3 regions of the Staphylococcus simulans genome follow, and region 3 is predicted to be linked to each of the others. Evidence: predicted binding sites of a transcription regulator. Region 3 holds the regulator's gene; each other region holds the start of a gene.
What was found. Region 3 encodes Rex, which represses fermentation and respiration genes when NADH is low (regulators of the CRP and FNR family bind a similar motif). Its sites were predicted from a motif close to TTGTGAAATATTTCACAA; they were not measured.
Positions count from the first base shown of each region.

Region 1 (7,734 bases), 720 kb from region 3:
TGATATAACATCGCTTCAACATTTTTGGTTTTAAATATATCATGAGATAACGTTGAAGCATCTTCATACTTCATTAATACTTCTATAATTTCTGAAAGCGAACCTTCAATACGTAAATGAGTTGGGAGTGACATAGCTTCCACCTTTTCTATTAATTATACATAGTATCATTTTACTGAAAACAACCCAAGATGAACAGAACTGTTTGATTGTAAATTTTTATAAACTTTGTATTAAAATTATCTTCAAAAACAAAAAGTGTTTTGTTTAAAATGAAACGGGAAACTCATAATTAGGACTTAATATATAGGAGGTTATTTGTGTGGCTAAAAACAAAAAGCAAGAACAATTAGACCAATTCAGAAAAAGTCATGAAGGCGAGCCGATGACGACGAATAATGGAACAAAAGTCAGTGAAGATGAATTAACACTCACAGCAGGTGAAAGAGGACCGAGTTTATTAGAAGATTTCCATTTCCGTGAGAAAATTATGCATTTTGACCATGAACGTATTCCTGAACGTGTCGTTCACGCACGTGGTTTTGGTGCACATGGTGAATTCCAAGTTTATGAAGATTTATCTGAGTATACTTCAGCAGACTTCCTCACAAATCCTGACAAAGTGACACCTGTCTTTGTACGTATTTCAACGGTACAAGGTTCAAAAGGTTCACCAGATACAGTCAGAGACGTACGTGGCTTTGCGACGAAATTCTATACAGATGAAGGTATCTTTGACTTAGTAGGTAACGATATTCCTGTATTCTTCGTTCAAGACGCAATCAAATTCCCTGATTTAATTCATGCGGTTAAACCTGAACCCGATACAGAAACACCACAAGGTGGTACAGCACACGATACATTCTGGGACTTCTTCGCAGAAAATCCAGAAACTTCACATACTGCAGTATGGGCAATGAGTGACCGTGGTATTCCTAAGAATATTAGACAAATTGAAGGCTTCGGTGTACATACGTACCGTTTAGTCAATGCACAAGGTGAAGCATTCTTCGTGAAATTCCATTGGAGACCAGTTCACGGATTAGAATCTCTTGTATGGGATGAAGCGCAAATCTTACAAGGTAAAGATATCGATTTCCACCGTAAAGATTTACATGAATCAATTGAAAAAGGTGACTATCCAGCTTGGGAACTTGGTTTACAAATCTTAAGAGAAGACCAAGAATTCGACTTTGATTTCGACTTATTAGATCCGACAAAAATTTGGCCAGAAGATGAAGTGCCAGTTAAAGTCGTTGGTAAAATGACATTGAACCGAAACGTAGATAATGTCTTTGATGAAATCGAACAAGTCGCATTCCACCCAGGTCATGTCGTACCAGGTATCGATTTCTCAAATGACCCATTACTACAAGGACGTCTATTCTCTTACACAGATACACAAATCTCACGTTTAGGCGGACCAAACTTCAACCAAATTCCAATCAACCGTCCTGTGAATAAAGTACGTAACAACCAACGTGATGCGATGCATCAAATGAACATTCATGAAGGTCAAACGTCTTATCATAAGAATGCTTTAGAAGGCAATTGCCCATTCACAAGTTCAAAAGCAGAAGGCGGTTATGTACACTATCCTGAAAAAGTAGAAGGACACAAAATCCGTAAACGCAGTGACAGTTTCAAAGATTACTATTCACAAGCGAAACTATATCTGAACAGTTTAACAAAACCTGAATTTGACCATACAGTGGATGGCTTCTCATTTGAAATCGGTAAATGTAAAAGCATGGATGTGCGTCAACGTGCAGTGAATCAATTAAATAAAATTGATCGTGAATTAGCTGAACGTGTCGCAGACAATGTGGGTGTACAAGTACCAGAAGAAAATGAAGAAGTAAAATCAGATAAGAAAGACAGTCAATTGACTATGGAAAAATATGACCGTCCATTACCAGGTCACTCAGTGGCAGTATTAGTGAACGGTGATATTGACGCAGAAACATTGAAAAATTATGCGAAAACATTCGCAGAGCATGGTTTAAACTATGCGTTTGTCGGCAAGCAACAAAAAGACTTGTCTGATGATATCTCAATCAATGAAACGTATGATACAGCGCATGCGACATTATTCGACAGCTTAGTCATCTTGTCAGATGGTAATGGTTTAATTCCAGATGCTGAAGAGTTTGCGGCGTTATCTTATAAGCATAAGAAACCAATTATCTTTAATGAAGCGGCTTCTAAAGACTTACAAGATGGTAAAGTGAAATTAGATGCGCCTGGTATCTTTGTATCAGATGATCCACAAACAATTGTGAAAGCATTTGATCAAGTACGTTATTGGGATAGAGCATAGTATTCAGTATTTAAAGCCTTGGCTACGTGCCAGGGCTTTTTTTCATACATATTTATAAGTTGTTATTTTAGAAAATTGTATTCACTAAACTTTCATATTTTAGTAATTTTGACTTACCAAATTGTGACGCAATCGTGATAAACTGGACTATGTTATCTTTTTCACAATATAGAGATACTAAAGTGAGGAGTTAAAATGTTTCTATTTATCACAGAAATTATTATCATGATTCTGGCCATACTGATGGGGTTACGGCTGGCAGGTGCACTGGGTTGCGGTATCTTCGCAATTGTGGCACAGCTGATCATGATTTTTATCTTTGGTCTGCCGCCAGGTTCAGCACCTGTTACAGCGGTATTGATTATTTTATCCATTGGGATTGCGGGTGGAACCTTACAAGCTACAGGTGGTATTGATTACTTAGTTTACCTTGCTTCTAAAGTGATTGAGCGCTATCCGAAATCTATCATCTTTATCGCACCCATGATTGTCTTTATCTTTGTCTTCGGTATCGGGACAACAAATATTGCCTTATCACTAGAACCGATTATCGCTAAAACTGCGACACGTGCAGGGATTCAACCGAAACGTCCATTAACAGTATCTGTGTTAACGGCTAACTTAGCATTATTATGTAGTCCAGCAGCTTCTGCGACGGCTTATATTATTGCGACATTGGCAGTGACAGGTGTCACGATGGGCAAATACCTATCTATCGTTATGCCGACAGCGATTATTAGTATGTTAGCACTGAGTGTTTATTGTACAGTAGTCGGAAGACGTCGTAAGATGAATCCTAGCCAATTTGCGACAGATATTATGGAAGATATTGAAGCACAGCCGCTACAAACGAAATTTTCGCCTCGTGTGAAATTAGGTGTTTTGGTCTTTTTATTAGGGGTTGGGTTAATTTTAATGTTCGGTATTTTCTCAGATTTAGTACCGACATTTAAAGTCAATGGAGAAACAGTTAAACTTGAAACGACTGAAATTGTGCAGCTCTTTATGTATATGAGTGCCGCAATCAACTTAGTCTTAGTTAAATTAAATACGAGAGATATTTTGGATAGTCATATTACACAATCTGCGATTGGGGCATTATTCGCAGTACTTGGACCTGGTTGGCTTGGTGCGACGATTTTCACAGCCCCAGGCAATAAAAAAATTATGACAGAACAAATCGGCGGTGTGATTCAACAAGTGCCTTGGCTTGTAATTATATTAGTCTCACTCGTTACGATTGTGGTGATTTCACAATCAGCGACAGCATCTATTATGTTGCCGATTCTGATGAGTATGGGTGTGCCGCCGATGTACTTTATTGCGATGGCGCAAACTTTAAATGTTAACTTCGTCATTCCAGCACAACCAACGTTATTATTTGCGGTAGATTTAGATGAAACGAAACAAACGAAACCAACCAGCTTTATATTACCTGGCTTCTTTGCGATTACAGTTTCTGTGATTGTCGGATTTAGTATTAAAGCATTGCTTGGTTATTAATTCATAAAAGAAACGTCCTCCAATTTGAGTATTTTTCAAAGTGGAGGACGTTTTTGTATCATTTATTTCCATAAATTCATAACCGCATAACTGCGTATTGGACGCCAAGCTTCAGCGAGAGCTAACCGGCCTTTTGAAGTTTCGGCTTCTTCTGAATCAGGATATAAAGCTTTCATAGCTTTGATGACCCCAATGTCAGATTCTAAGAAGGCATCGGGATATCCTAAAGCACGCATACCGATCGCATGTGCAGTCCAAGGGCCGATCCCTTTGATAGCTAATAAACGTTTCATTTCAACTTCAATTTGAGTCATGATTTCTGTATCTATCTGTTTATCTTTCCATATTGGGTAAGGTTTGAGCTGAATTTCTCCATTAACTAATGCACGAGCAATGGCTTCAATGGTTGAAGCACGTCTGCCTGTAATACCAAGTGGTCCTAAAATATCGCTGATACCTTTACCGCCTTCTAGACTATTAGCTTTACCTGCCGCAATGAGTGTCTCTGCAGGTGGGAAGAAAGCAGATAAACCAGGTAAATCTAAGACAAAGGGAGTTCCTAAGGCATGAACTAAACGACCGGCTAGCGTCGTCGCAGCTTGTACCGTAATTTGTTGTCCTAATACTGTACGTACACTGACCTCAAAACCATCAAAGCCTCCTGGCATTCTGGTGCTTGAATCCATCCATGAAGCCGTCAACACTTCTCTTGATGCTTGTGGAGGATAATCTAAATCGAAGAGATGACGTATGCGTGTAATGATTTGAGATAACACAGGATAGAGGCTCGCACTGAATGTGAGTGCTAAAGCATTTTGTTCATCATCTTGTGTAACCGCAATCCAACCTTTAAATGTGTGTGATTCAGATCGAAGTAGTGCTGTACGGTAATACGTATCATCACATACAGACTCCACACCTGGAATTGACCGTCGATCTAAGAATTGAAGTAGTGTTTCAAATGCATAGGGTGGTTGGTAATAAAGGTGAAGGTGTAAGGTTTGATGATACCAACTGTCATCGACTTCTGTCAGGTTATATTCTGGTAATTGATAATAGAAATGTGTGAGTGTAGTCAATTTTAGCCGCATAATCATTCTCCTAAATAACGTATTATTCTTCTATACCCATATACACAAGTGAATTAAAGGTGTGTTGTTTCATCAATAAATGCGTGATGAAATCAATTTTCGCTAGATTTTAAATAGAAACAGGAATTTCATTGCCAACTATCAACGATTTCGTTAAGCTAGAATAGTGATGATAGTTTATTATTTTTGTTCATGAAATGTATAAAATAATTATAACTGTTGATTTATGATGAAGGGATGACGATAAAATTGATGAAACGCGTGCTGACTATAGCTGCAGCGAGTACATTGATCCTTACAGCATGCGGTAATAATGATTCAACTTCAAAGAATGACAACAAGTCCGCAGAACACCAACAATCAGAGAAGCATAACGATAATAAAAATAAAATTAAATACCCTAAAGAAGGGGTTAAAGGGATTTATGTGACACCTGGGACACTTCAAGGTGAACGTTTTGATGAATTAATCAAAATGATTAACGATACAGATTTGAACGCCATGGTGATTGATGTCAAAGATGACACAGGTAATATTACAATGGACTTGAATTCGGATAATAAATTGATTCAAAAGAATACAACGGAAATGGTCAATCTTAAAAAATTAATGAAGACGTTAGAGAAGAATAATGTCTATCCGATTGCCAGAGTTGTAACGTTTAAAGATGCACGTGCAGCAGAAGCACATCCAGATTGGTCATTTAAAGAGAAGAATGGCGAAGTTTGGGAAAGTGATGGCGGTGATAAATTCTTAAATCCATTCAAAAAAGAAGTCAGAGATTATAATATTGATGTCGCAAAAGCAGCAGCAAAGGCTGGATTTAGAGAAGTACAATTCGACTATGTACGCTTCCCAGAAGGCTTTGAAAATATGGACAAAGATTTAGTATATTCTAATGGTAAATATAAAGGCGATGATATGGATAATACACAACAACGTGTTGATAGTATTAGGCAGTTCTTAAAATCAGCGCGTAAAGAAATTCATCCTTTAGATGCGCAAATCTCTGCAGACGTCTTTGGTTACTCTGCGACAGTAGAAGAAGCACCGGGTATTGGTCAAAGTTTCCCTAAAATTGCGGAGAATGTAGATGTGATTTCTTCTATGATATATCCATCACATTGGAGCCCCGGTGACTTTGGGATTGAGCATCCTGACTTAGAACCTTATAACACAGTAGACAAGTACTTAGAGAAAGAATCAGATGTATTGAAGAAAGCAGACCATAAACCGAAAACACGTCCTTGGCTGCAAGATTTCACTGCGAGTTATTTAGGTGCAGGGAATTATAAGAGTTATGATGCAGAAGCGGTTTCTGATCAAATTCAAGCGTTACGTGATCACGGTATCAATGAATTCTTACTTTGGGATGCTTCAAATGAATATACTCAAGGTGTGAACTATTCACCGGAAAAGAGTGAAAAAGCTAAAGAAAAAGAAAATGAAGATAAGCAAGAGAAAGAAGATAAACAAGACAAAAAAGATCATCAATAAAATTAAAGAACTGGACTTTCTTTTAATGGAAGGTTCAGTTCTATTTATGCTAATTTAAGAAACTGATGATGAATATTTCTTATACATAAAATTAATAACTATGAGATGTGCGTAGAAAAGTCATATAGATTATTTCGAGATAGTATACACGAATTAAAGAGAAATTTTAAGAACATATTAATTTGTGATACAAAATATTGTCAAAAATTGAGGCTGAAAATGGATTAATTAGAAATTTGAGTGAAATTAGATGTGCAAACACGAACAAATTCACTAAAAATTAAGTTTTGCTATACTAAATGGTACAAAACTTTGCTATAATGAGTCGAATGTGAGAGAAAAACAAACATTTTGAAACATTATTATTTTATGTACAAAAGTACTAAACGGAGGACATCATGAAAAAATCAGGCAACAAGCGTTTAGACTTCTTACCGAATATTCATAATAAATATTCAATTCGTAAGTTTACAGTCGGTACAGCTTCTATTTTACTTGGAACTACTTTATTGTTCGGCGCAAGCCGTGACGCAGAAGCAGCAGAAACAGATGCACAACAAGCAGAGGAACCTGCCGAACACGGAGCAGATCAAGCAGCTCCAGCTGAGGCACCTGTTGTAAACCAAGAAACTCAAACGCAACAAACAACACCAGAAGTTTCAACAGCACAGCCAGCAAACGAATCAAATCAAGCAGCTGCAACATCAGAAGCAAAACCTTCCGATAATACAGCACAAGTAGCACCTACAAATAAAGAAAGTGTTCAAGCAGAAAAAGTAGAAAAAGCTGAGGCAACTTCACAAACTGAATCGACGCCTAAAGCTGACACAACGACAAAAGAAACAGCACCATCTAATGAAGTAAAAACTACAGAAACAGCACAAGTAAACACTGTTCCTGAAAGTACAGTAGATTACTCAAGCTTAAACGATGGCGCAAAAGCACCTGTTGAATTTGTAGAACAATATTTACACTCATCAGATAAAGAAGGATTAGTCCGTAATCTATTATCTGAAACATATAAGGCACAAGATGTAGAAGGCATCTTAAGTAAGTTAAATGTTGATTATAATGCAGTATCAGCAGAAGATTTATTCCAAGATATCCTACGTGCAGGCATTGAGTATGCCAATGAACAAACATCTAAATATACAGTGTATGCGGTGCGTGCAGCACTTGATTCTACAGATGATACAGTGAACGATCCAGATACGACATCAAACTTAGATATTCCAAAAAATGCTTCAACACCTGAAGCAATTGGTGCGCTGAAAGCTAGTGCTTCAATTGATCCAGATAGAGGAATCATCATTACAGGTTACG
Region 1 covers NZ_CP095100.1:290,719-298,452, forward strand. The annotation lists gene MUA87_RS01250 (hypothetical protein) at 1-134, opposite strand, end outside; gene MUA87_RS01255 (catalase) at 386-2,320, shown strand; gene MUA87_RS01260 (anaerobic C4-dicarboxylate transporter family protein) at 2,564-3,823, shown strand; gene MUA87_RS01265 (DNA-3-methyladenine glycosylase family protein) at 3,886-4,914, opposite strand; gene MUA87_RS01270 (putative glycoside hydrolase) at 5,152-6,411, shown strand; partial or broken gene MUA87_RS12940 (YSIRK-type signal peptide-containing protein) at 6,810-6,944, shown strand.
Region 1: MUA87_RS01260 (anaerobic C4-dicarboxylate transporter family protein) is a predicted target of Rex. The motif match lies at 2,470-2,487, and genes of this name have one in related genera.

Region 2 (7,734 bases), 160 kb from region 3:
AGTCTTCTAATAAACGGTCTGCATATTCTGTAATACGAAGTACCCATTGACGCATAGGACGACGATATACTGGGAAACCACCACGTTCTGAAACGCCATCTACAACTTCTTCGTTAGATAAAACCGCTTTAAGCTCAGGACACCAGTTCACAGCTACTTCATCAACATAAGCTAAACCTTTATTGAACAGTTGGATGAATACCCATTGTGTCCATTTATAATAGTCAGGATCTGTTGTGCTTAATTCTCTATCCCAGTCATAACTGAAACCTAATTCTTGAATTTGGCGTTTAAACGTTTGAATATTCTTTTTAGTGAATTCACGTGGATCATTACCTGTATTCAACGCATATTGTTCTGCTGGTAAACCGAAAGCATCCCATCCCATAGGATGTAACACGTTGTACCCTTGCATACGTTTGTAACGTGAAATAATATCTGTTGCTGTATAACCTTCAGGGTGCCCAACATGAAGTCCAGCACCTGATGGATACGGGAACATATCTAAAGCATAAAATTTCTTTTGACCCAAGTTATCGTTCGTTTTGAACGTTTTGTGTTCTGCCCAATAATCTTGCCATTTCTTCTCAATTTCTTGATGATTAAAACTCACTTTGCTTTCCTCCTAATAAAAAAATACAACTCAAACTATTATGCTTTGCTTATGAAGGACGACATTGTGCCGCGGTACCACCTTCATTCGTATCTTCTACGCACCTCATACATAATAGCTCGAGCTGTATTATTCTTAATATAATCGTTGGTAAGTTCATTTAAATGACTTAACTGGTTTGCACCGAACACCAGCTCTCTTGATAAGTCCATTAAATTACTACTCCATATACACTTATAACTATATTTTATTCTAACTCTTAATGCAAGTCTTAAATTCCTAGTCACCGCTTCTATTCTCATTGATATATAAATGAAGTTTTTCTACGTCCCTGCTTATCCATAAAAAGAAAAAACAAGATATACCACGTATACCTTGTTTAAACATCAAATTCATCTGGTGATAAACGTTTATCATATATAAATAAGAAAAACATCGAAATAAACAATAAGCCCATCATCGTTAAGAACATGGCTTGCATATTGAAACTGTCAACTAAAATACCGCCGATTAAAGGTCCGAATGCTTTACCGACCGTCGCTGCTGAATTAACAATACCTTGATAAGCACCTTGTTTACCTTCAGGCGCTAATTGATTCGCAATAGTTGGAACGGCTGGCCATACGAACATTTCACCAAGCGTTAAAATAATCATCCCAATCACAAATACTGAGAATTGCTCCGCAAAGCTTGTCACAAAGAATGACACGATGAATACGCAAATTCCGACAAACATCTGTTTCTTCAAATTACCTCTAAGTAAGCGAATAACCGGATAAATTAATGGTTGGGCTACTAAGATCATAATACCGTTAATTGTCCATAGAACACTGTATTGAGACAATGAAATATTCATTTCTTGAGTGAATGAAGCGATAGTACTTTCCCATTGAATATATGCAATCCAACAAATTGAAAACATAACACAAAGTAATAACAAAGCCACAAAACGTTTGCGATATTTCTTTTGTGCCCATTGATTTGCATCGGGTATTTTAACTTTACCGCGATATTGTAAATTAAATTGTGTCACTGCTACGATAAAGAATGCGACATACATTAACAAGTTTGCGATGAAAATGTAATTAAAGCTGAGTTCAGCTACATACCCAGCAATAGCAGCACCAAATGCGACACCTAAGTTTTGTGCTAAATAGATGGCATTAAAAGTTTGGCGTCCACCATTCGGCCAAACTGCACCTGCCATCGCATAAATTGCCGGGATAATGATACCACCCCCAAATCCTAACATGACTAACCATACCGCATATAAAGGCCATCCATGATAGAAATTCAATAATGTCGTTGCACATAAACAAATCACTGCACCGCTCATAATCGTAATAAAACCACCGAGCTTATCAAAGAAAAAGCCACCTAATAAGTTCCCGACAACCATACCTAAAGAGTTGATCATTAAAACCATTCCGGCAGTCGTCAAACTCTTCCCTAATTCCTGACTCATATAAATCGTATTTAAAGGCCATAAAAAACTAGCACCCATAATATTGATGGCCATACCAATAACTAACCACCAAATGGATTTAGGCATATTCATACTGTTCCACCCGCTTTCTATTCTTTTTATCTTTTTCTCAGGCAAAAACGTTCTGTATTTTTACCAATAAAAATTTCGCAAACAGAGACAAATAACTGTAAGCGAAACGTGTTTAGGATTTATATTGAATTGAATTTTGGATTTTGCAACCAAATCATCTTACTATAATTTTCAAATGAATAAAAGACCTAATTCGGATTTTCTCCTCAACATGTCCCTTCAATTTATGGTAAAATCTTACAATGGATTAATTTAAGAAAGGAAAATGTCATATGGGTCGATATTTTACGTATGCATTTGAAGATAAACGTTATCATACATGGAATTACCATTTAAAAAATAGATTCGGACAAAAGATATTTAAAGTCGCATTAGATGGAGGCTTTGATTGCCCAAACCGAGACGGCACTGTTGCACATGGCGGTTGCACATTCTGCTCAGCTGCAGGAAGTGGTGACTTTGCGGGAAATCGTGCAGATCCGATTGATGTACAATTTAAAGAAATTAAAGAACGCATGCATGAAAAATGGCATGAAGGTAAATATATTGCTTATTTCCAAGCCTTTACAAATACACACGCACCTGTCGAAGTGTTAAAAGAAAAATTTGAACCTGTGTTGAAAGAACCTGGTGTTGTCGGCTTATCCATTGGAACAAGACCTGACTGTCTTCCTGACGATGTGGTTGAATACTTAGCGGATTTAAATAAACGTACGTATTTATGGGTGGAATTAGGATTACAAACCGTACATCAAGAAACTTCCGATTTAATCAACCGTGCACATGATATGCAGACATATTATGATGGTGTTGCTAAATTGAGAAAACATAATATTAACGTGTGTACCCACATTATTAATGGTTTGCCTGGTGAAGATTATGACATGATGATGGAAACAGCAAAAACTGTCGCACAAATGGATGTTCAAGGTATCAAAATCCATCTATTACACTTACTTAAAGGCACACCGATGGTAAAACAATATGAAAAAGGCATGTTGAATTTTATGTCACAAGAAGAATATGTCAACTTAGTTTGTGATCAATTAGAAATCTTACCACCTGAAATGATTATTCATCGTATTACAGGCGATGGTCCAATTGATTTAATGGTTGGACCAATGTGGAGTGTTAATAAGTGGGAAGTGCTGAATGCGATTGATGCAGAATTAGCACGTCGTCATTCCGCACAAGGTGAACATTATCAACCTGTAGAGAAAGTAGAACAATCATGAAAGTAGAACGTATTTTACCTTTTGCGAAGTCATTAATTATCTCTCACATCAATGAAGCTAGCACAGTAGTAGATGCTACGTGCGGCAATGGACATGACACATTATTTTTAGCCCAGCATGTTCCAAAGGGGCATGTGTATGGGTTTGATATACAGGAAGCGTCTATCAAAGCAGCACGAGAGAAAGTAAAAGATTATAACAACACTACTTTGATCTTAGATGGACATGAACATGTATCACGCTACATCAAACAAGAAGATTTGCCGATTGATGCGGCAATCTTTAATTTAGGATACTTGCCTAAAGGTGATAAACATATTGTGACGACTTCTGAAACTACTATACAAGCCATTGAGTCACTTTTTGAAATGTTAGCACCAGAAGGTATTATTGTAATTGTGGTTTACCCTGGCCATCCTGAAGGTCGAATAGAAAGCAATGTTGTCTTTGAATATCTTCAACAATTCGATCAACAAAAAGCACATGTCTTACAATACGGTTTTATTAACCAACAAAATAATCCACCTTATATTTGCGCGATTGAAAAAAGATAATATCTGAGTATAAAAATAAGAGCAGTTACCGCATAATGCGATAGCTGCTCTTGTATTTAAACTTAGTTAAATAATTTATCTACACTTTTAGTTGTTTCTTTTAATACTTCTACAGAGTGGCTAAACTCTTTAGTTTCTCTTTCATTTAAAGGTGTTTCATAAATTTTCACTGCACCTGCACGGTTTACAAGTGTTGGTACACCGATGTAAACATCTTTATGACCGTATTCACCTTCTAAGTAACTTGAAACTGTTAATACAAGATTTTGGTTACGTAAAATGGCTTTAGAAATGTGTAATAAGCCCATTGCGATACCATAATAAGTTGCGCCTTTAGCTTTAATGATGTCATAAGCTGCATCACGTGTATTTAAGAAGATTTCTTCAATACGTTTTGCACGTTCAGGATCACCATTTAAAATATCATATAAATTTTGACCTGCAATACTTGCTTGTGACCATACTGCTAATTCTGAATCACCATGTTCACCAATAATGCTAGCATTAACACTTTCAGGTGCTACACCGAATTCTGCACCTAATTCATATTTGAAACGTGCTGTATCTAGAATTGTACCAGAACCGATAACACGTTCTTTTGGTAAACCAGAAACTTTTTTAGTGACATAAGTAAGCACATCTACTGGGTTAGCAGCAATTAAGAAAATACCATCAAAACCGCTGTCCATAATTTGACCCACAATTGATTTGAAGATTTTAGTATTTTTTTCTACTAAATCTAAGCGTGTTTCACCAGGTTTTTGGGGTGCACCTGCAGTGATAACAACTAAATCAGCATCTGAACAATCAGCATATGAACCTGCTGTAACGATAGATGGTGATTCACCATAAGGCATACCATGGTTTAAGTCTAGTATATCGCCTTTTACTTTTTCTTCTACTAAATCAATAATTACTAATTGATCAGCAACACCTTGTGCTACCATAGCGAATGCATAACTAGAACCTACTGCACCATCGCCTACTAAAACTACTTTATTCGCTTTTACATTACTCATATTACTTACCCTCTCCAATTTAGAATCGCTTCTATGTGATTTATTTCACATATACAAGATACCAATTTCAGCCTATAAAATCAATGCGAAATGCTTGGAAATTTTACACATTGTAAACATTTACCGACAATACAAAAGACGCTGTAATGGTAAAGGTTATTACAGCGCCTTTTTGATTAAATTTCAATTTGATCATCAATGTCATTTGGTATAAAACCTAATGCATTGACTTTGTTATTTAAATAACTAAGGATATAATGCATGACTAGCGGACGCTCTGGTTCATTATGAATTTCATGGTAGAGTCCTTCCCATGCTTTATAATAAAGTTCGTCTGTTTTTACACGTTTTTTGATTTCTACAATCGCATCGGTGTCTAAAATTTGATCTTCTTTCCCATACATTAAGCACATTGGGATACTTTGGATGTCTTCTAAATGTTCTAAAGTCTTTTTCATGACATGAACAACTTCTTTATACCAATGGTAAGATACTTTTGTCAGCATCAAACCATCTTCTTTAGTTTCTCTTATAACTTCTTCATTTCTTGTTAAATGCTCTGGTTCAATGCCTACATTAAAGCGCATATCTTTAACGCCTGCACCAATATTAGATGTAAATAGATTTTTGCGTGTTTTAGCATTTGTCTTAAACGCAACTAATGGCGAAAGTAAAATAATACCTTCAATCGGCAACTCAGTTCTTTCCATTAAATTTAATGTAATCAAACCGCCTAAGCCGACACCCATTAAAAATGTAGGTAATTTATATTCACTCGCTATTCTCAACCATTCCAAGATATGTTCGTGATAGACTTCAAAGTTGTCGATTTGACCTTTATTAGATCTTGAAGTTTGGCCTTGTCCAGGCAAATCACCCATAATCACATGATATCCATTTCGTCTGAGTGATGTAATCACATAGGCATATCTGCCTGTATGTTCTAATATATTATGAGCAATAACTATGACACCTTTTGCTTCACTTTCTGTTTCCCACTTCCACATATCAACGACTACCCTTCTACTGAATTAATTACTATTATTGTATCAAAACGAACCGATTAAAATCTATTTAGAACTGACATATATACTCAACTGAATTAAGGATAACCTTTTTAGTATTGTGTTCTTTTCTCATATCGATTACATAATTTACTATTAGTGTTATTTATAAATAAATAAGTATATTTGTATATTGTTAACGTTTTCATACATTTATGAAACATGATACACTATTTTTAACAGAGTTGTATGGGAGGAATTTACATGCCATTAGTCAAAGATTTTTTTATCAGTTTATCAAATAACACTTTTTTGAACCAAGCAGCACGAAAATACGGACCTATGTTAGGTGCCAGTAAAGTAGTTGTTGGTAACTCGATTGATGAAGTTATTAAGACAATCCAAACACTTAATGATAAGGGGATTACGGTGACTGTCGATTGTCTTGGTGAATTTGTAGATTCAAAAGAACAAAGTATTAAAGAAAAGAAAATTATTTTAACTGTACTACAAGCAATTTACGACAACAATTTAGACGCACATATTTCTCTTAAAATCAGTCAATTAGGCGCAGAGTTCGATGTAGATTTGGCAGAACAGAACTTAAGAGAAATTGTAGAAAAAGCAAAGTCACTTGGTAATATTCATATCAATATTGATACCGAGAAATATGCAGGCTTATCAAATATCCTCTACGTATTGGATGAATTATCAAAAGATTATGATAACATCGGAACAGTAGTTCAAGCTTATTTATATTCAGCCGACAATATGATTGAAGATTACCCGCACATTCGATTACGTTTAGTCAAAGGTGCTTATAAAGAAAATGCGTCTATCGCCTACCAAACTAAAGAGGACATCGATGAGAATTACATTAAGCTTATCGAAAAAAGACTGAAAAGTGCGAAGAATTTTACATCTATCGCTACACATGACCACAAAATCATTGATCATGTTAAAAAATTCATTAAAGAGAACAACATAGATCGTGATAATTTCGAATTTCAAATGTTGTATGGTTTCCGTTCAGAGTTAGCTTATGAAATTGCCGAAGACGGTTATCATTTCTGTATCTATGTTCCATTTGGCGAAGATTGGTTCGGATACTTTATGCGACGTTTAGCTGAACGTCCGCAAAATTTAAATTTAGCTGTCAAAGAATTTGTGAAACCTAAAACACTTGCTGTAGGCGCTGGCGCAATTGCTGCAGTTATTGGTTTAAGTTTCGGTCTCAAAGGCTTAAAGAAACGCAAGTAAATACTGTATTCATGAAAAAGGCAAGACCACTATCGGCCTTGCCTTTTGTCTGTTATTTTTAATTCAAAAACACTTATTGAATTGATTTTAATAAGTTTGCCATTTCAATTGCAGCCATTGCTGATTCTGCACCTTTATTGCCTGCTTTTGTACCTGCTCGTTCGATTGCTTGTTCAATTGTCTCAGTTGTTAGTACACCGAAGACTACTGGCAACCCTGCTGTATCACTCACTTTTGATACGCCTTTTGCAACTTCATTACATACATAATCATAATGAGATGTTGCTCCGCGAATGACACAACCCAATGTAATCACTGCATCATACTTATTTGTTTCTGCTAATTTTTTAGCAGCTAGTGGAATTTCAAATGCACCTGGTACATATGCTACATCAATATTATCATTTTCTACTTCATGACGAACTAATACATCTTTAGCCCCTTCTAATAAGCGACCTGTAATAAAATCATTAAAACGACTCACAACAATA
Region 2 covers NZ_CP095100.1:1,175,897-1,183,630, reverse strand. The annotation lists gene leuS (leucine--tRNA ligase) at 1-613, opposite strand, end outside; T-box leader at 665-855, opposite strand; gene MUA87_RS05510 (MDR family MFS transporter) at 993-2,171, opposite strand; gene MUA87_RS05505 (tRNA modification radical SAM protein MnmL/YtqA) at 2,444-3,406, shown strand; gene MUA87_RS05500 (tRNA 5-(aminomethyl)-2-thiouridylate-methyltransferase MnmM) at 3,403-3,960, shown strand; gene MUA87_RS05495 (L-lactate dehydrogenase) at 4,023-4,979, opposite strand; gene MUA87_RS05490 (alpha/beta fold hydrolase) at 5,156-5,986, opposite strand; gene MUA87_RS05485 (proline dehydrogenase family protein) at 6,248-7,243, shown strand; gene ribH (6,7-dimethyl-8-ribityllumazine synthase) at 7,317-7,734, opposite strand, start outside.
Region 2: MUA87_RS05495 (L-lactate dehydrogenase) is a predicted target of Rex. The motif match lies at 5,013-5,030, and genes of this name have one in related genera.

Region 3 (7,734 bases):
TCAACGGGTGATCCTTATGAGGTATTAGAATTCGCTAAAGCTACAAATGAGATTTGTTGTTACTTCTTAGATATTCAGTTAGATTCTGATATTAACGGTATTAAGCTTGGCAGCGAACTTAGAAACTATGATTCTGTCGGCAGTATTATCTTTATTACTAGCCACAGTGAACTCACTTATCTTACTTTCGTTTATAAAGTAGCAGCCATGGACTTTATTTTTAAAGATGACCCTTCAGAAATGAAATCTCGAATTATTGATTGTATCGAAACTGCATTGACGAGACTACAGTTGCTTTCAAAAGAATCTAGTCTCGAAACAATTGAGTTAAAACGTGGCAGTAACTCAGTCTATGTTAATTACGATGATGTTATGTTCTTTGAATCCTCGGCAAAATCACATCGCTTAATTGCGCATTTAGACAATCGTCAAATCGAATTTTATGGCAACTTAAAAGATTTAAGCCAATTAGATGACCGCTTCTTCCGTTGTCACAATAGTTACGTCATTAATCGTAATAACATCGAAGAAGTAATATCCAAAGAACGTGAGGTCTACTTTAAAAATGGTGAACACTGTTATATCTCAGTAAGAAATTTAAAGAAAATCTAATCAAACAGGGCTGAAATCGCAATTGATTTCAGCCCTTCTTTTCTACTTATTCTTCTTATATTTCCACTTATAATTTATTGCTCCGAGTTATCTTCTACTTCATATATACCATGCAAATCATATTTCGTGAATTTTAAATATGCTTGACCTGATTCTGTACCTACACGTATTCCTTTACTATTCTCTGGAGGGAAAATGCGTGAAGACATAACACGCTCACCATGATTACAGAAAACTTCAATACTAGACTGGTCTACAAAAATTTGTAAATGCTCTAAATCTCGACTCAATTGTACTGAACATTTCGTTTCAACATTTGCAAGCGGAACTTCTCCACTTTCACTGCAATCTAATGTCACTAAACGAGAATGTGTGTTATACGTCACTTTTGTCGAATTCCATTTTGAGACTTTCACTTCAAAATAGATTTCAGTCGCATCATTTTCCAAAATTTCAATCTGCAGTTCAAAGTTGTCGCCTTCATAAGGGTGGAGCTGTTTCGCAAATTTATTGGCATAACCTAATGCTGTTTCTTCGTTATATCTTAATTGTTTTAAGCTGGAGTGCGGTGTTTGATATATCTTTCCGTTGCGCATAGTAAGTTGTCTTGGAATAGAAAGACAAGGAACTTGTGCAATTTCAGGCAAATGTTCATATTCGCCTTCTGTTTTTAATAAACCGATTAAGACACGCGAACCTTCAGCATCTTCGAACGTTTGAGGGAAGACAAAACCAAAGCCGTCATCCCACAATTTGAAATCGCCATGATTCATCTTAAAGTTATGGAAATGTAAATGCCCCATTAAGTAACCTGCTTTAAATGCGTGTTCCGTATTTTCAGCTGTAAAAGTTAAAATGTCATAACCGTTCATAGTGAAATAATCAGATGCATGCCAGAAATCACCAAAGTGAGAAAGGTTTGTATGGACGGGTGCAATCAATTGCCATTGGTTGAGATCGTCAGCATGATAAGCTAATAATCTTCCTTGTCCTTTTTCTGTTTGTGCACTTAACAATGCAAAACGTGCTCCATCTTTTTCAAACACTTTTGGGTCTTGTACATTTTGAATATAGCCTTCAGGCACTTCAAAATTGATAGGTTGCTCATATTTTTCGATTTCACCTGTATGATTTTTCACTGCATGCAGTTGCGTGAAAGGTGCTTCAATAACAGCATCTTTACTTTTTGCTGAGTATATAAAATGTGTCTGCTGATTGATCTCTATCGCACTGCCGCCTTTAATCCCCTCATCATCAAATAATCCGTCTGGTTTTAACATAATCTGTTCTGTAGGATTTTGTATTAAATCAGGAGTTTGATATGCGTAACTATAGCTTAATCCATTATTAATCGTAAATGGATACCATACATGACTTATTAAATAATGCTTGCCATCAAATAATAGACCATTCGGTTTACCCGCTGAACCAAATGGCGGCTGTAAATGGAATGTTTGTTTATACGGTGAAGAAGCGAACTTGTCTTTGAGTTCAGCAATTCTTTCAACTGGTAGTTGTTCTATTCGTTGCGTTTCTACTTCATTTATCCAATCTTGCATCAACCATGTCCTCCTAATTAAACGTTTATCATCATTTCTTTTATTTTAGCATATTTATATACGCCCACCTATCCTCTTTTTCATACTGATTTCTATCTATGACATTTATATCAATTTTATAAGATAATACTTGTGCTTAATCAATTAATAACTTAGGGTAAATTTATACCCTTGCAATTTGGTCAATTGTATATTAGGATAAACCTTATCAACATTATCGGAAAAGAGGGATTAAATGATTTGGATGATTATCAGCGGTCTAATTGTGGGGAGTTTACTAGGATTTGTAATGCAGCGGACACGATTTTGTTTAGCCGGCGGATTTAGAGATATGTATGTTCAAAAAAATAATAAAATGTTTTACGCTTTACTCATTGCAATTTCTGTTCAAGCAATTGGTTTATTAGCTTTCACAGCGATAATTGGCAAACCTTTAGATAACGGAACATTCCCAATTATCGGAACAATTGTTGGATCATTTGTTTTCGGTGTTGGAATTGTATTAGCTGGCGGTTGTGCCACTGGTACTTACTACCGTGCTGGTGAAGGTCTTATCGGCAGCTGGTTAGCTTTAGTTGCTTATGCAGTATTCTCAGCTATTACTAAAGCAGGATTGTTAAAACCAGTGATGGAAGGTCTTAATTCAAAAACTAATGTTAATGCAGATATGTCAACAAGTACAGGTATTCCTGCTTGGGTTTGGGTAATTGTCATTACAGCAATTACAGTGTTCTTTGTGGTTAAAACAGTACGTAAACCTAAACCGAAAATTGCAGTCCCTAAATTAAAACAAAAATTCACAGGTGTACGTCACTTCTTCTTTGAAAAGAAATTCCACCCATTCGTAGCAGCAATTATTGTTGGATTAATTGCGTTACTTGCTTGGCCAATGAGTTATTCAGCAGGCCGTGAAGGTGGTTTAGGTATCACTACACCTTCTTCAAATTTAGTACAATTTATCATCACAGGTAAAACATCATTCTTAGACTGGGGTGTATTCTTAGTCTTAGGTATTTTCATTGGATCTTATATTGCAGCTAAAGGTTCACGTGAATTTGCTTGGAGATTACCAGATAAAAAGACTTTAAGAAATAGTGTTATCGGCGGTGCATTAATGGGATTCGGCGCTTCAGTTGCCGGCGGTTGCTCAATTGGTAACGGCTTAGTTGCAACAGCAGCATTATCTTGGCAAGGCTGGATTGCTCTTGCATCAATGATTTTAGGTACTTGGTTAATGAGTTACTTTATCTTTATTAAACCAATGAAAGCATTACGTAAAGCACCTGCTAAAACAACTGCTTCAAGACCTGCAACACAATCATAATTAAGTTAAAATAGCCATAACGAATAAAAAGTTTTAAACAAAGGAGAATGAAACTATGGTATACGAACTAGGAACAGTCGGAATGGTTTGTCCTTTCCCTCTTATCGAAGCACAGAAGAAAATGGAAGAATTAGAAGTCGGAGACGAATTGAAAATTGACTTTGACTGCACACAAGCGACAGAAGCTATCCCAAACTGGGCAGCTGAAAAATCTTACCCTGTAACAAATTACGAACAATTAGGAGACGCTTCTTGGACAATTACAGTTCAAAAAGCCTAAACTAAAAAAGGAGTTTGCATTGAATGAAAATTCAAGCAAACTCCTTTTCTTTATTTACGATTCATATTATTCATAAAGAAGAGTAAAGACTGTAATTCTACCCCTAAATCAATATGATGTACTGATACATTATCAGGTACATCGATACGTGAAGGTGTAAAGTTTAAAATACCTTTTACGTTACTAGCGACAAGTTGATCAGCAACTTCTTGTGCTGCTCTTCCAGGTGTTGTGATAATCACTACATCTAAATTGCCTTTTTTCAAAATATCATGAATGGCATCCATGTCTTTAACTACAACTTTTCCAATTTGCGTACCGACTACATCCGCGTCAATATCAAACGCTTCTGTAATCACCATATCATCGTGGATTGAGAAGTTATATGAAAGCAATGCTTTCCCTAAGTTCCCTACGCCGACTAAACCAATACGAATTACATCACTTTCGCTGATTTCGCCTTTAAAGAATTCTAATAAACTCTCCACATTGTAACCATAACCTTTTTTACCCAGCTCACCAAAATATGAAAAATCTCTTCTGATGGTAGCTGAATCAATATCCAATGCTTCACTGATTGTTTTAGAATTCACTCTATCTATCCCTTTTTCTTGAAGGGTATTCACGAATCGGTAATATAAGGGTAATCGTTTCAAAGTCGCGCGAGGAATTTTATTGTTTTGATTAGCCAATTTATTTTCCTCCAAATCTTTCTAACTACTATCCCAAACTTTATTCAGTTCAACCATAATAAAACTATACTTTTAATCGTATGAAGTTATGTTAATTTAGCCATGGAGTTGTGAAAAGTAGTCATTTTATCGACTATTAGCAGATTATAGTATTATCATAGTTAATAATGCTGTACAACAATACTCAGCTTGTTTCTGGAATCATTTTTTATTATTTAAGTATACCGTATGATTTCAGAAATTGGAATGACTGTATTATCAACATTTTAGTGAATACGCTCTTTATTACACTAAAACATCCATAATTGCATTTGTAAATTACAGCAATGTACTAACTATTATACGATTAGAATTTTGTTTTGAACACATTTTTTTAAAACAAATCATAATTAATGGTCTGTATTAAATGTGTATTGACACAAATTTCTGATAAAATATTCAATCTTTTAATTTCGCGTGATATGTTAGGAATTCATGTCAATTGCGCTTATAATAGTAACTAAGCGACGCTTTTTAGGAAGGAGGACTACGAGATATTTATAGACAAATCTCGTATAAATTTGAATGATATTACTACAACTAAACAATGTCTCAAAATCCTTCGACGGGGAAGAAATCTTTAGTGATGTCCACTTTGAAGTAAAGAGTCATGAAAAAATAGGCATTGTCGGCAGAAATGGCGCTGGCAAATCAACATTAATGAAAATCATTGCTGGTGTGGATGGTTATGATAGCGGCAATGTCTCGAAAATCAAAAATTTAAAAGTCGGTTATTTAACACAACAAATGACCTTAGATACTGACCATACCGTATGGGAAGAGATGTCTAAACCTTTTGCGTATCTTAAACAAATGGAACAAGAGATGCAGGCGGAAACTAATTGGTTAGCCAATCATGCTGATGAATATGAATCTGAGACTTTCAAAGACCATATGGCAAGATATGAAGCTTTGTCTAACCAATTTGAACGCTTAGAGGGGTATCAATTTGAAAGCAAGATTAAAACGGTCTTACACGGATTAGATTTTAACGAAGAAGATTTCAATCGTTCAGTAAATGATTTCAGCGGTGGTCAAAAAACACGTTTGTCACTCGCACAAATGTTATTGAGTGAACCTGATTTATTATTACTTGATGAGCCGACCAACCATTTAGATATGGAAACAACACAATGGCTCGAAGATTATTTGAATTACTTTAAAGGTGCTATCGTTATTATCAGTCACGACCGCTTCTTCTTAGATAAAACGGTCAACCAAATCTACGATGTCGCACTCGGTGCAGTTCAACACTATGTCGGCAACTATAGTAAATTCATCACACAACGTGATCAATATTATCAAAAACGCATGCAAGAATACGAACGTCAACAAGCTGAAATTAAACGACTAGAAACATTTGTCGAAAAAAATATCACACGTGCATCAACAAGCGGAATGGCTAAAAGTCGTCGAAAAGTTTTAGAAAAAATTGAACGTATCGATAAACCGATGTTAGATGCTCGCAGCGCTAATATCCAATTCGATTTTGATCGTAATACAGGTAATGACGTATACCATATTAGAAACTTAGAAATCGGTTATGCAGAGCCTGTGATTGCACCTATCACAATGGAAATCACTAAAGGAAATCATTTAGCAGTCATTGGACCGAACGGTATCGGAAAATCAACATTCATTAAAACTGTAGCCGACCGTATTCCTAAATTAGGCGGCGAAATTATTCATGGCGCAAATTTACGTGTCGGTTACTACGATCAAAAACAAGCAGAATTCAAATCTAATAAAACCATTTTAGACTATGTATGGGACCAATACCCTACCATGCCAGAAAAAGATGTACGTGCAGTATTAGGTCGTTTCTTATTTGTTCAAGATGATGTTAAAAAAATCATCAATGATTTATCAGGTGGTGAAAAAGCCCGCTTACAATTGGCATTATTGATGTTAGAACGTAATAATGTCTTAATTCTTGACGAGCCTACCAACCACTTAGATATCGATTCTAAAGAAATGTTAGAACAAGCACTTCAAGATTTTGAAGGTACTTTAATCTTCGTTTCACATGACCGTTACTTTATTAATCAACGGGCAAATAAAGTTTTCGATATGCAACCAGATGGCGGTACTGTTTACGCAGGCAATTATCAATATTATTTAGATAAAACTGAAGAGAAAGCCGCGATTGCCGCAAAAAATGAAGCACAACAAGCAGCACAAATCTCGACTGAAGAAAATACGAATTCATACGAAAATCAAAAAGCACAGCGTAGAGAACTACGTCAGTTAGAACGCCAAATTGAAAACTGTGAAGCAGAAATTGAAAAGTTCGAAGAACAAATCGAAACCATCGATCATAAATTAACACAACCAGAAGTATTTAATGATCCAGAAAAAGCTGCACAGTTAGCTGAAGAAAAAGACACTATCGAACACCAACTCGAACAAGTTATGGAAACGTGGGAAGAATTACAAGAAAAAATAATATAAACCATAAAGGTTACCGAGGACTAGAAATGAACACTTCATTTTTAGTCCTCTTTTATTACAATTCCTTAACAAAATTATCAACACTAAAAATCCCTTAACATCAACTATCCACAGAGTTATCCACTTTATCCACAGGTAAAAAGACACCATTTTAAAGACTATTCACATCACTTCCCAAAGTTATTCACCTATTTACCCGCACTTATCCACAAGTTATTCACTTATTGTTGATAAGTACGCATGTTCGCTATTGACAAAACAACAACTCAATCAAAATTGGCGACTGTTCATTATTATGAGATACTATAAATAATTCATATAAATAGAGAGGTATTATTCATGGATAGTGTACTTAATATTTTCTTATTTTTAATCTTCATGTGGCTAGTGATTACAGCGCTTTATATCATACTCACTTACTACCAAAAATACCGCGCTGCACAACGTATACGTTCATTATGGGATGCACGCGCTAAATCTGAAAGCTTCATACGTCCCAATCAACATTATCGCTATCAATACGATACATATCATCAGCAAAATGAACATACACTCGATGATAAAACATGGTCCGATTTAAATTTAGACGACGTGTTTCAACAACTCAATTATAATTTCACCGCAATTGGTGAAATGCGCTTATACGCAACACTTCGAGGCATGTTTAAAGTTAACAACCAAAGTTTGATTAACAAGTTCAAAAATCATAAAACATTTCGTCAAAGTGTGTCTGTACATTTATCACAAATTGGCAAAACAATTTACCCAATGTTTCCG
Region 3 covers NZ_CP095100.1:1,013,237-1,020,970, reverse strand. The annotation lists gene agrA (quorum-sensing response regulator AgrA) at 1-612, shown strand, start outside; gene MUA87_RS04535 (glycoside hydrolase family 32 protein) at 687-2,171, opposite strand; gene MUA87_RS04530 (YeeE/YedE family protein) at 2,407-3,495, shown strand; gene MUA87_RS04525 (sulfurtransferase TusA family protein) at 3,551-3,775, shown strand; gene MUA87_RS04520 (redox-sensing transcriptional repressor Rex) at 3,826-4,467, opposite strand; gene MUA87_RS04515 (ABC-F family ATP-binding cassette domain-containing protein) at 5,032-6,957, shown strand; gene MUA87_RS04510 (MutS-related protein) at 7,297-7,734, shown strand, end outside.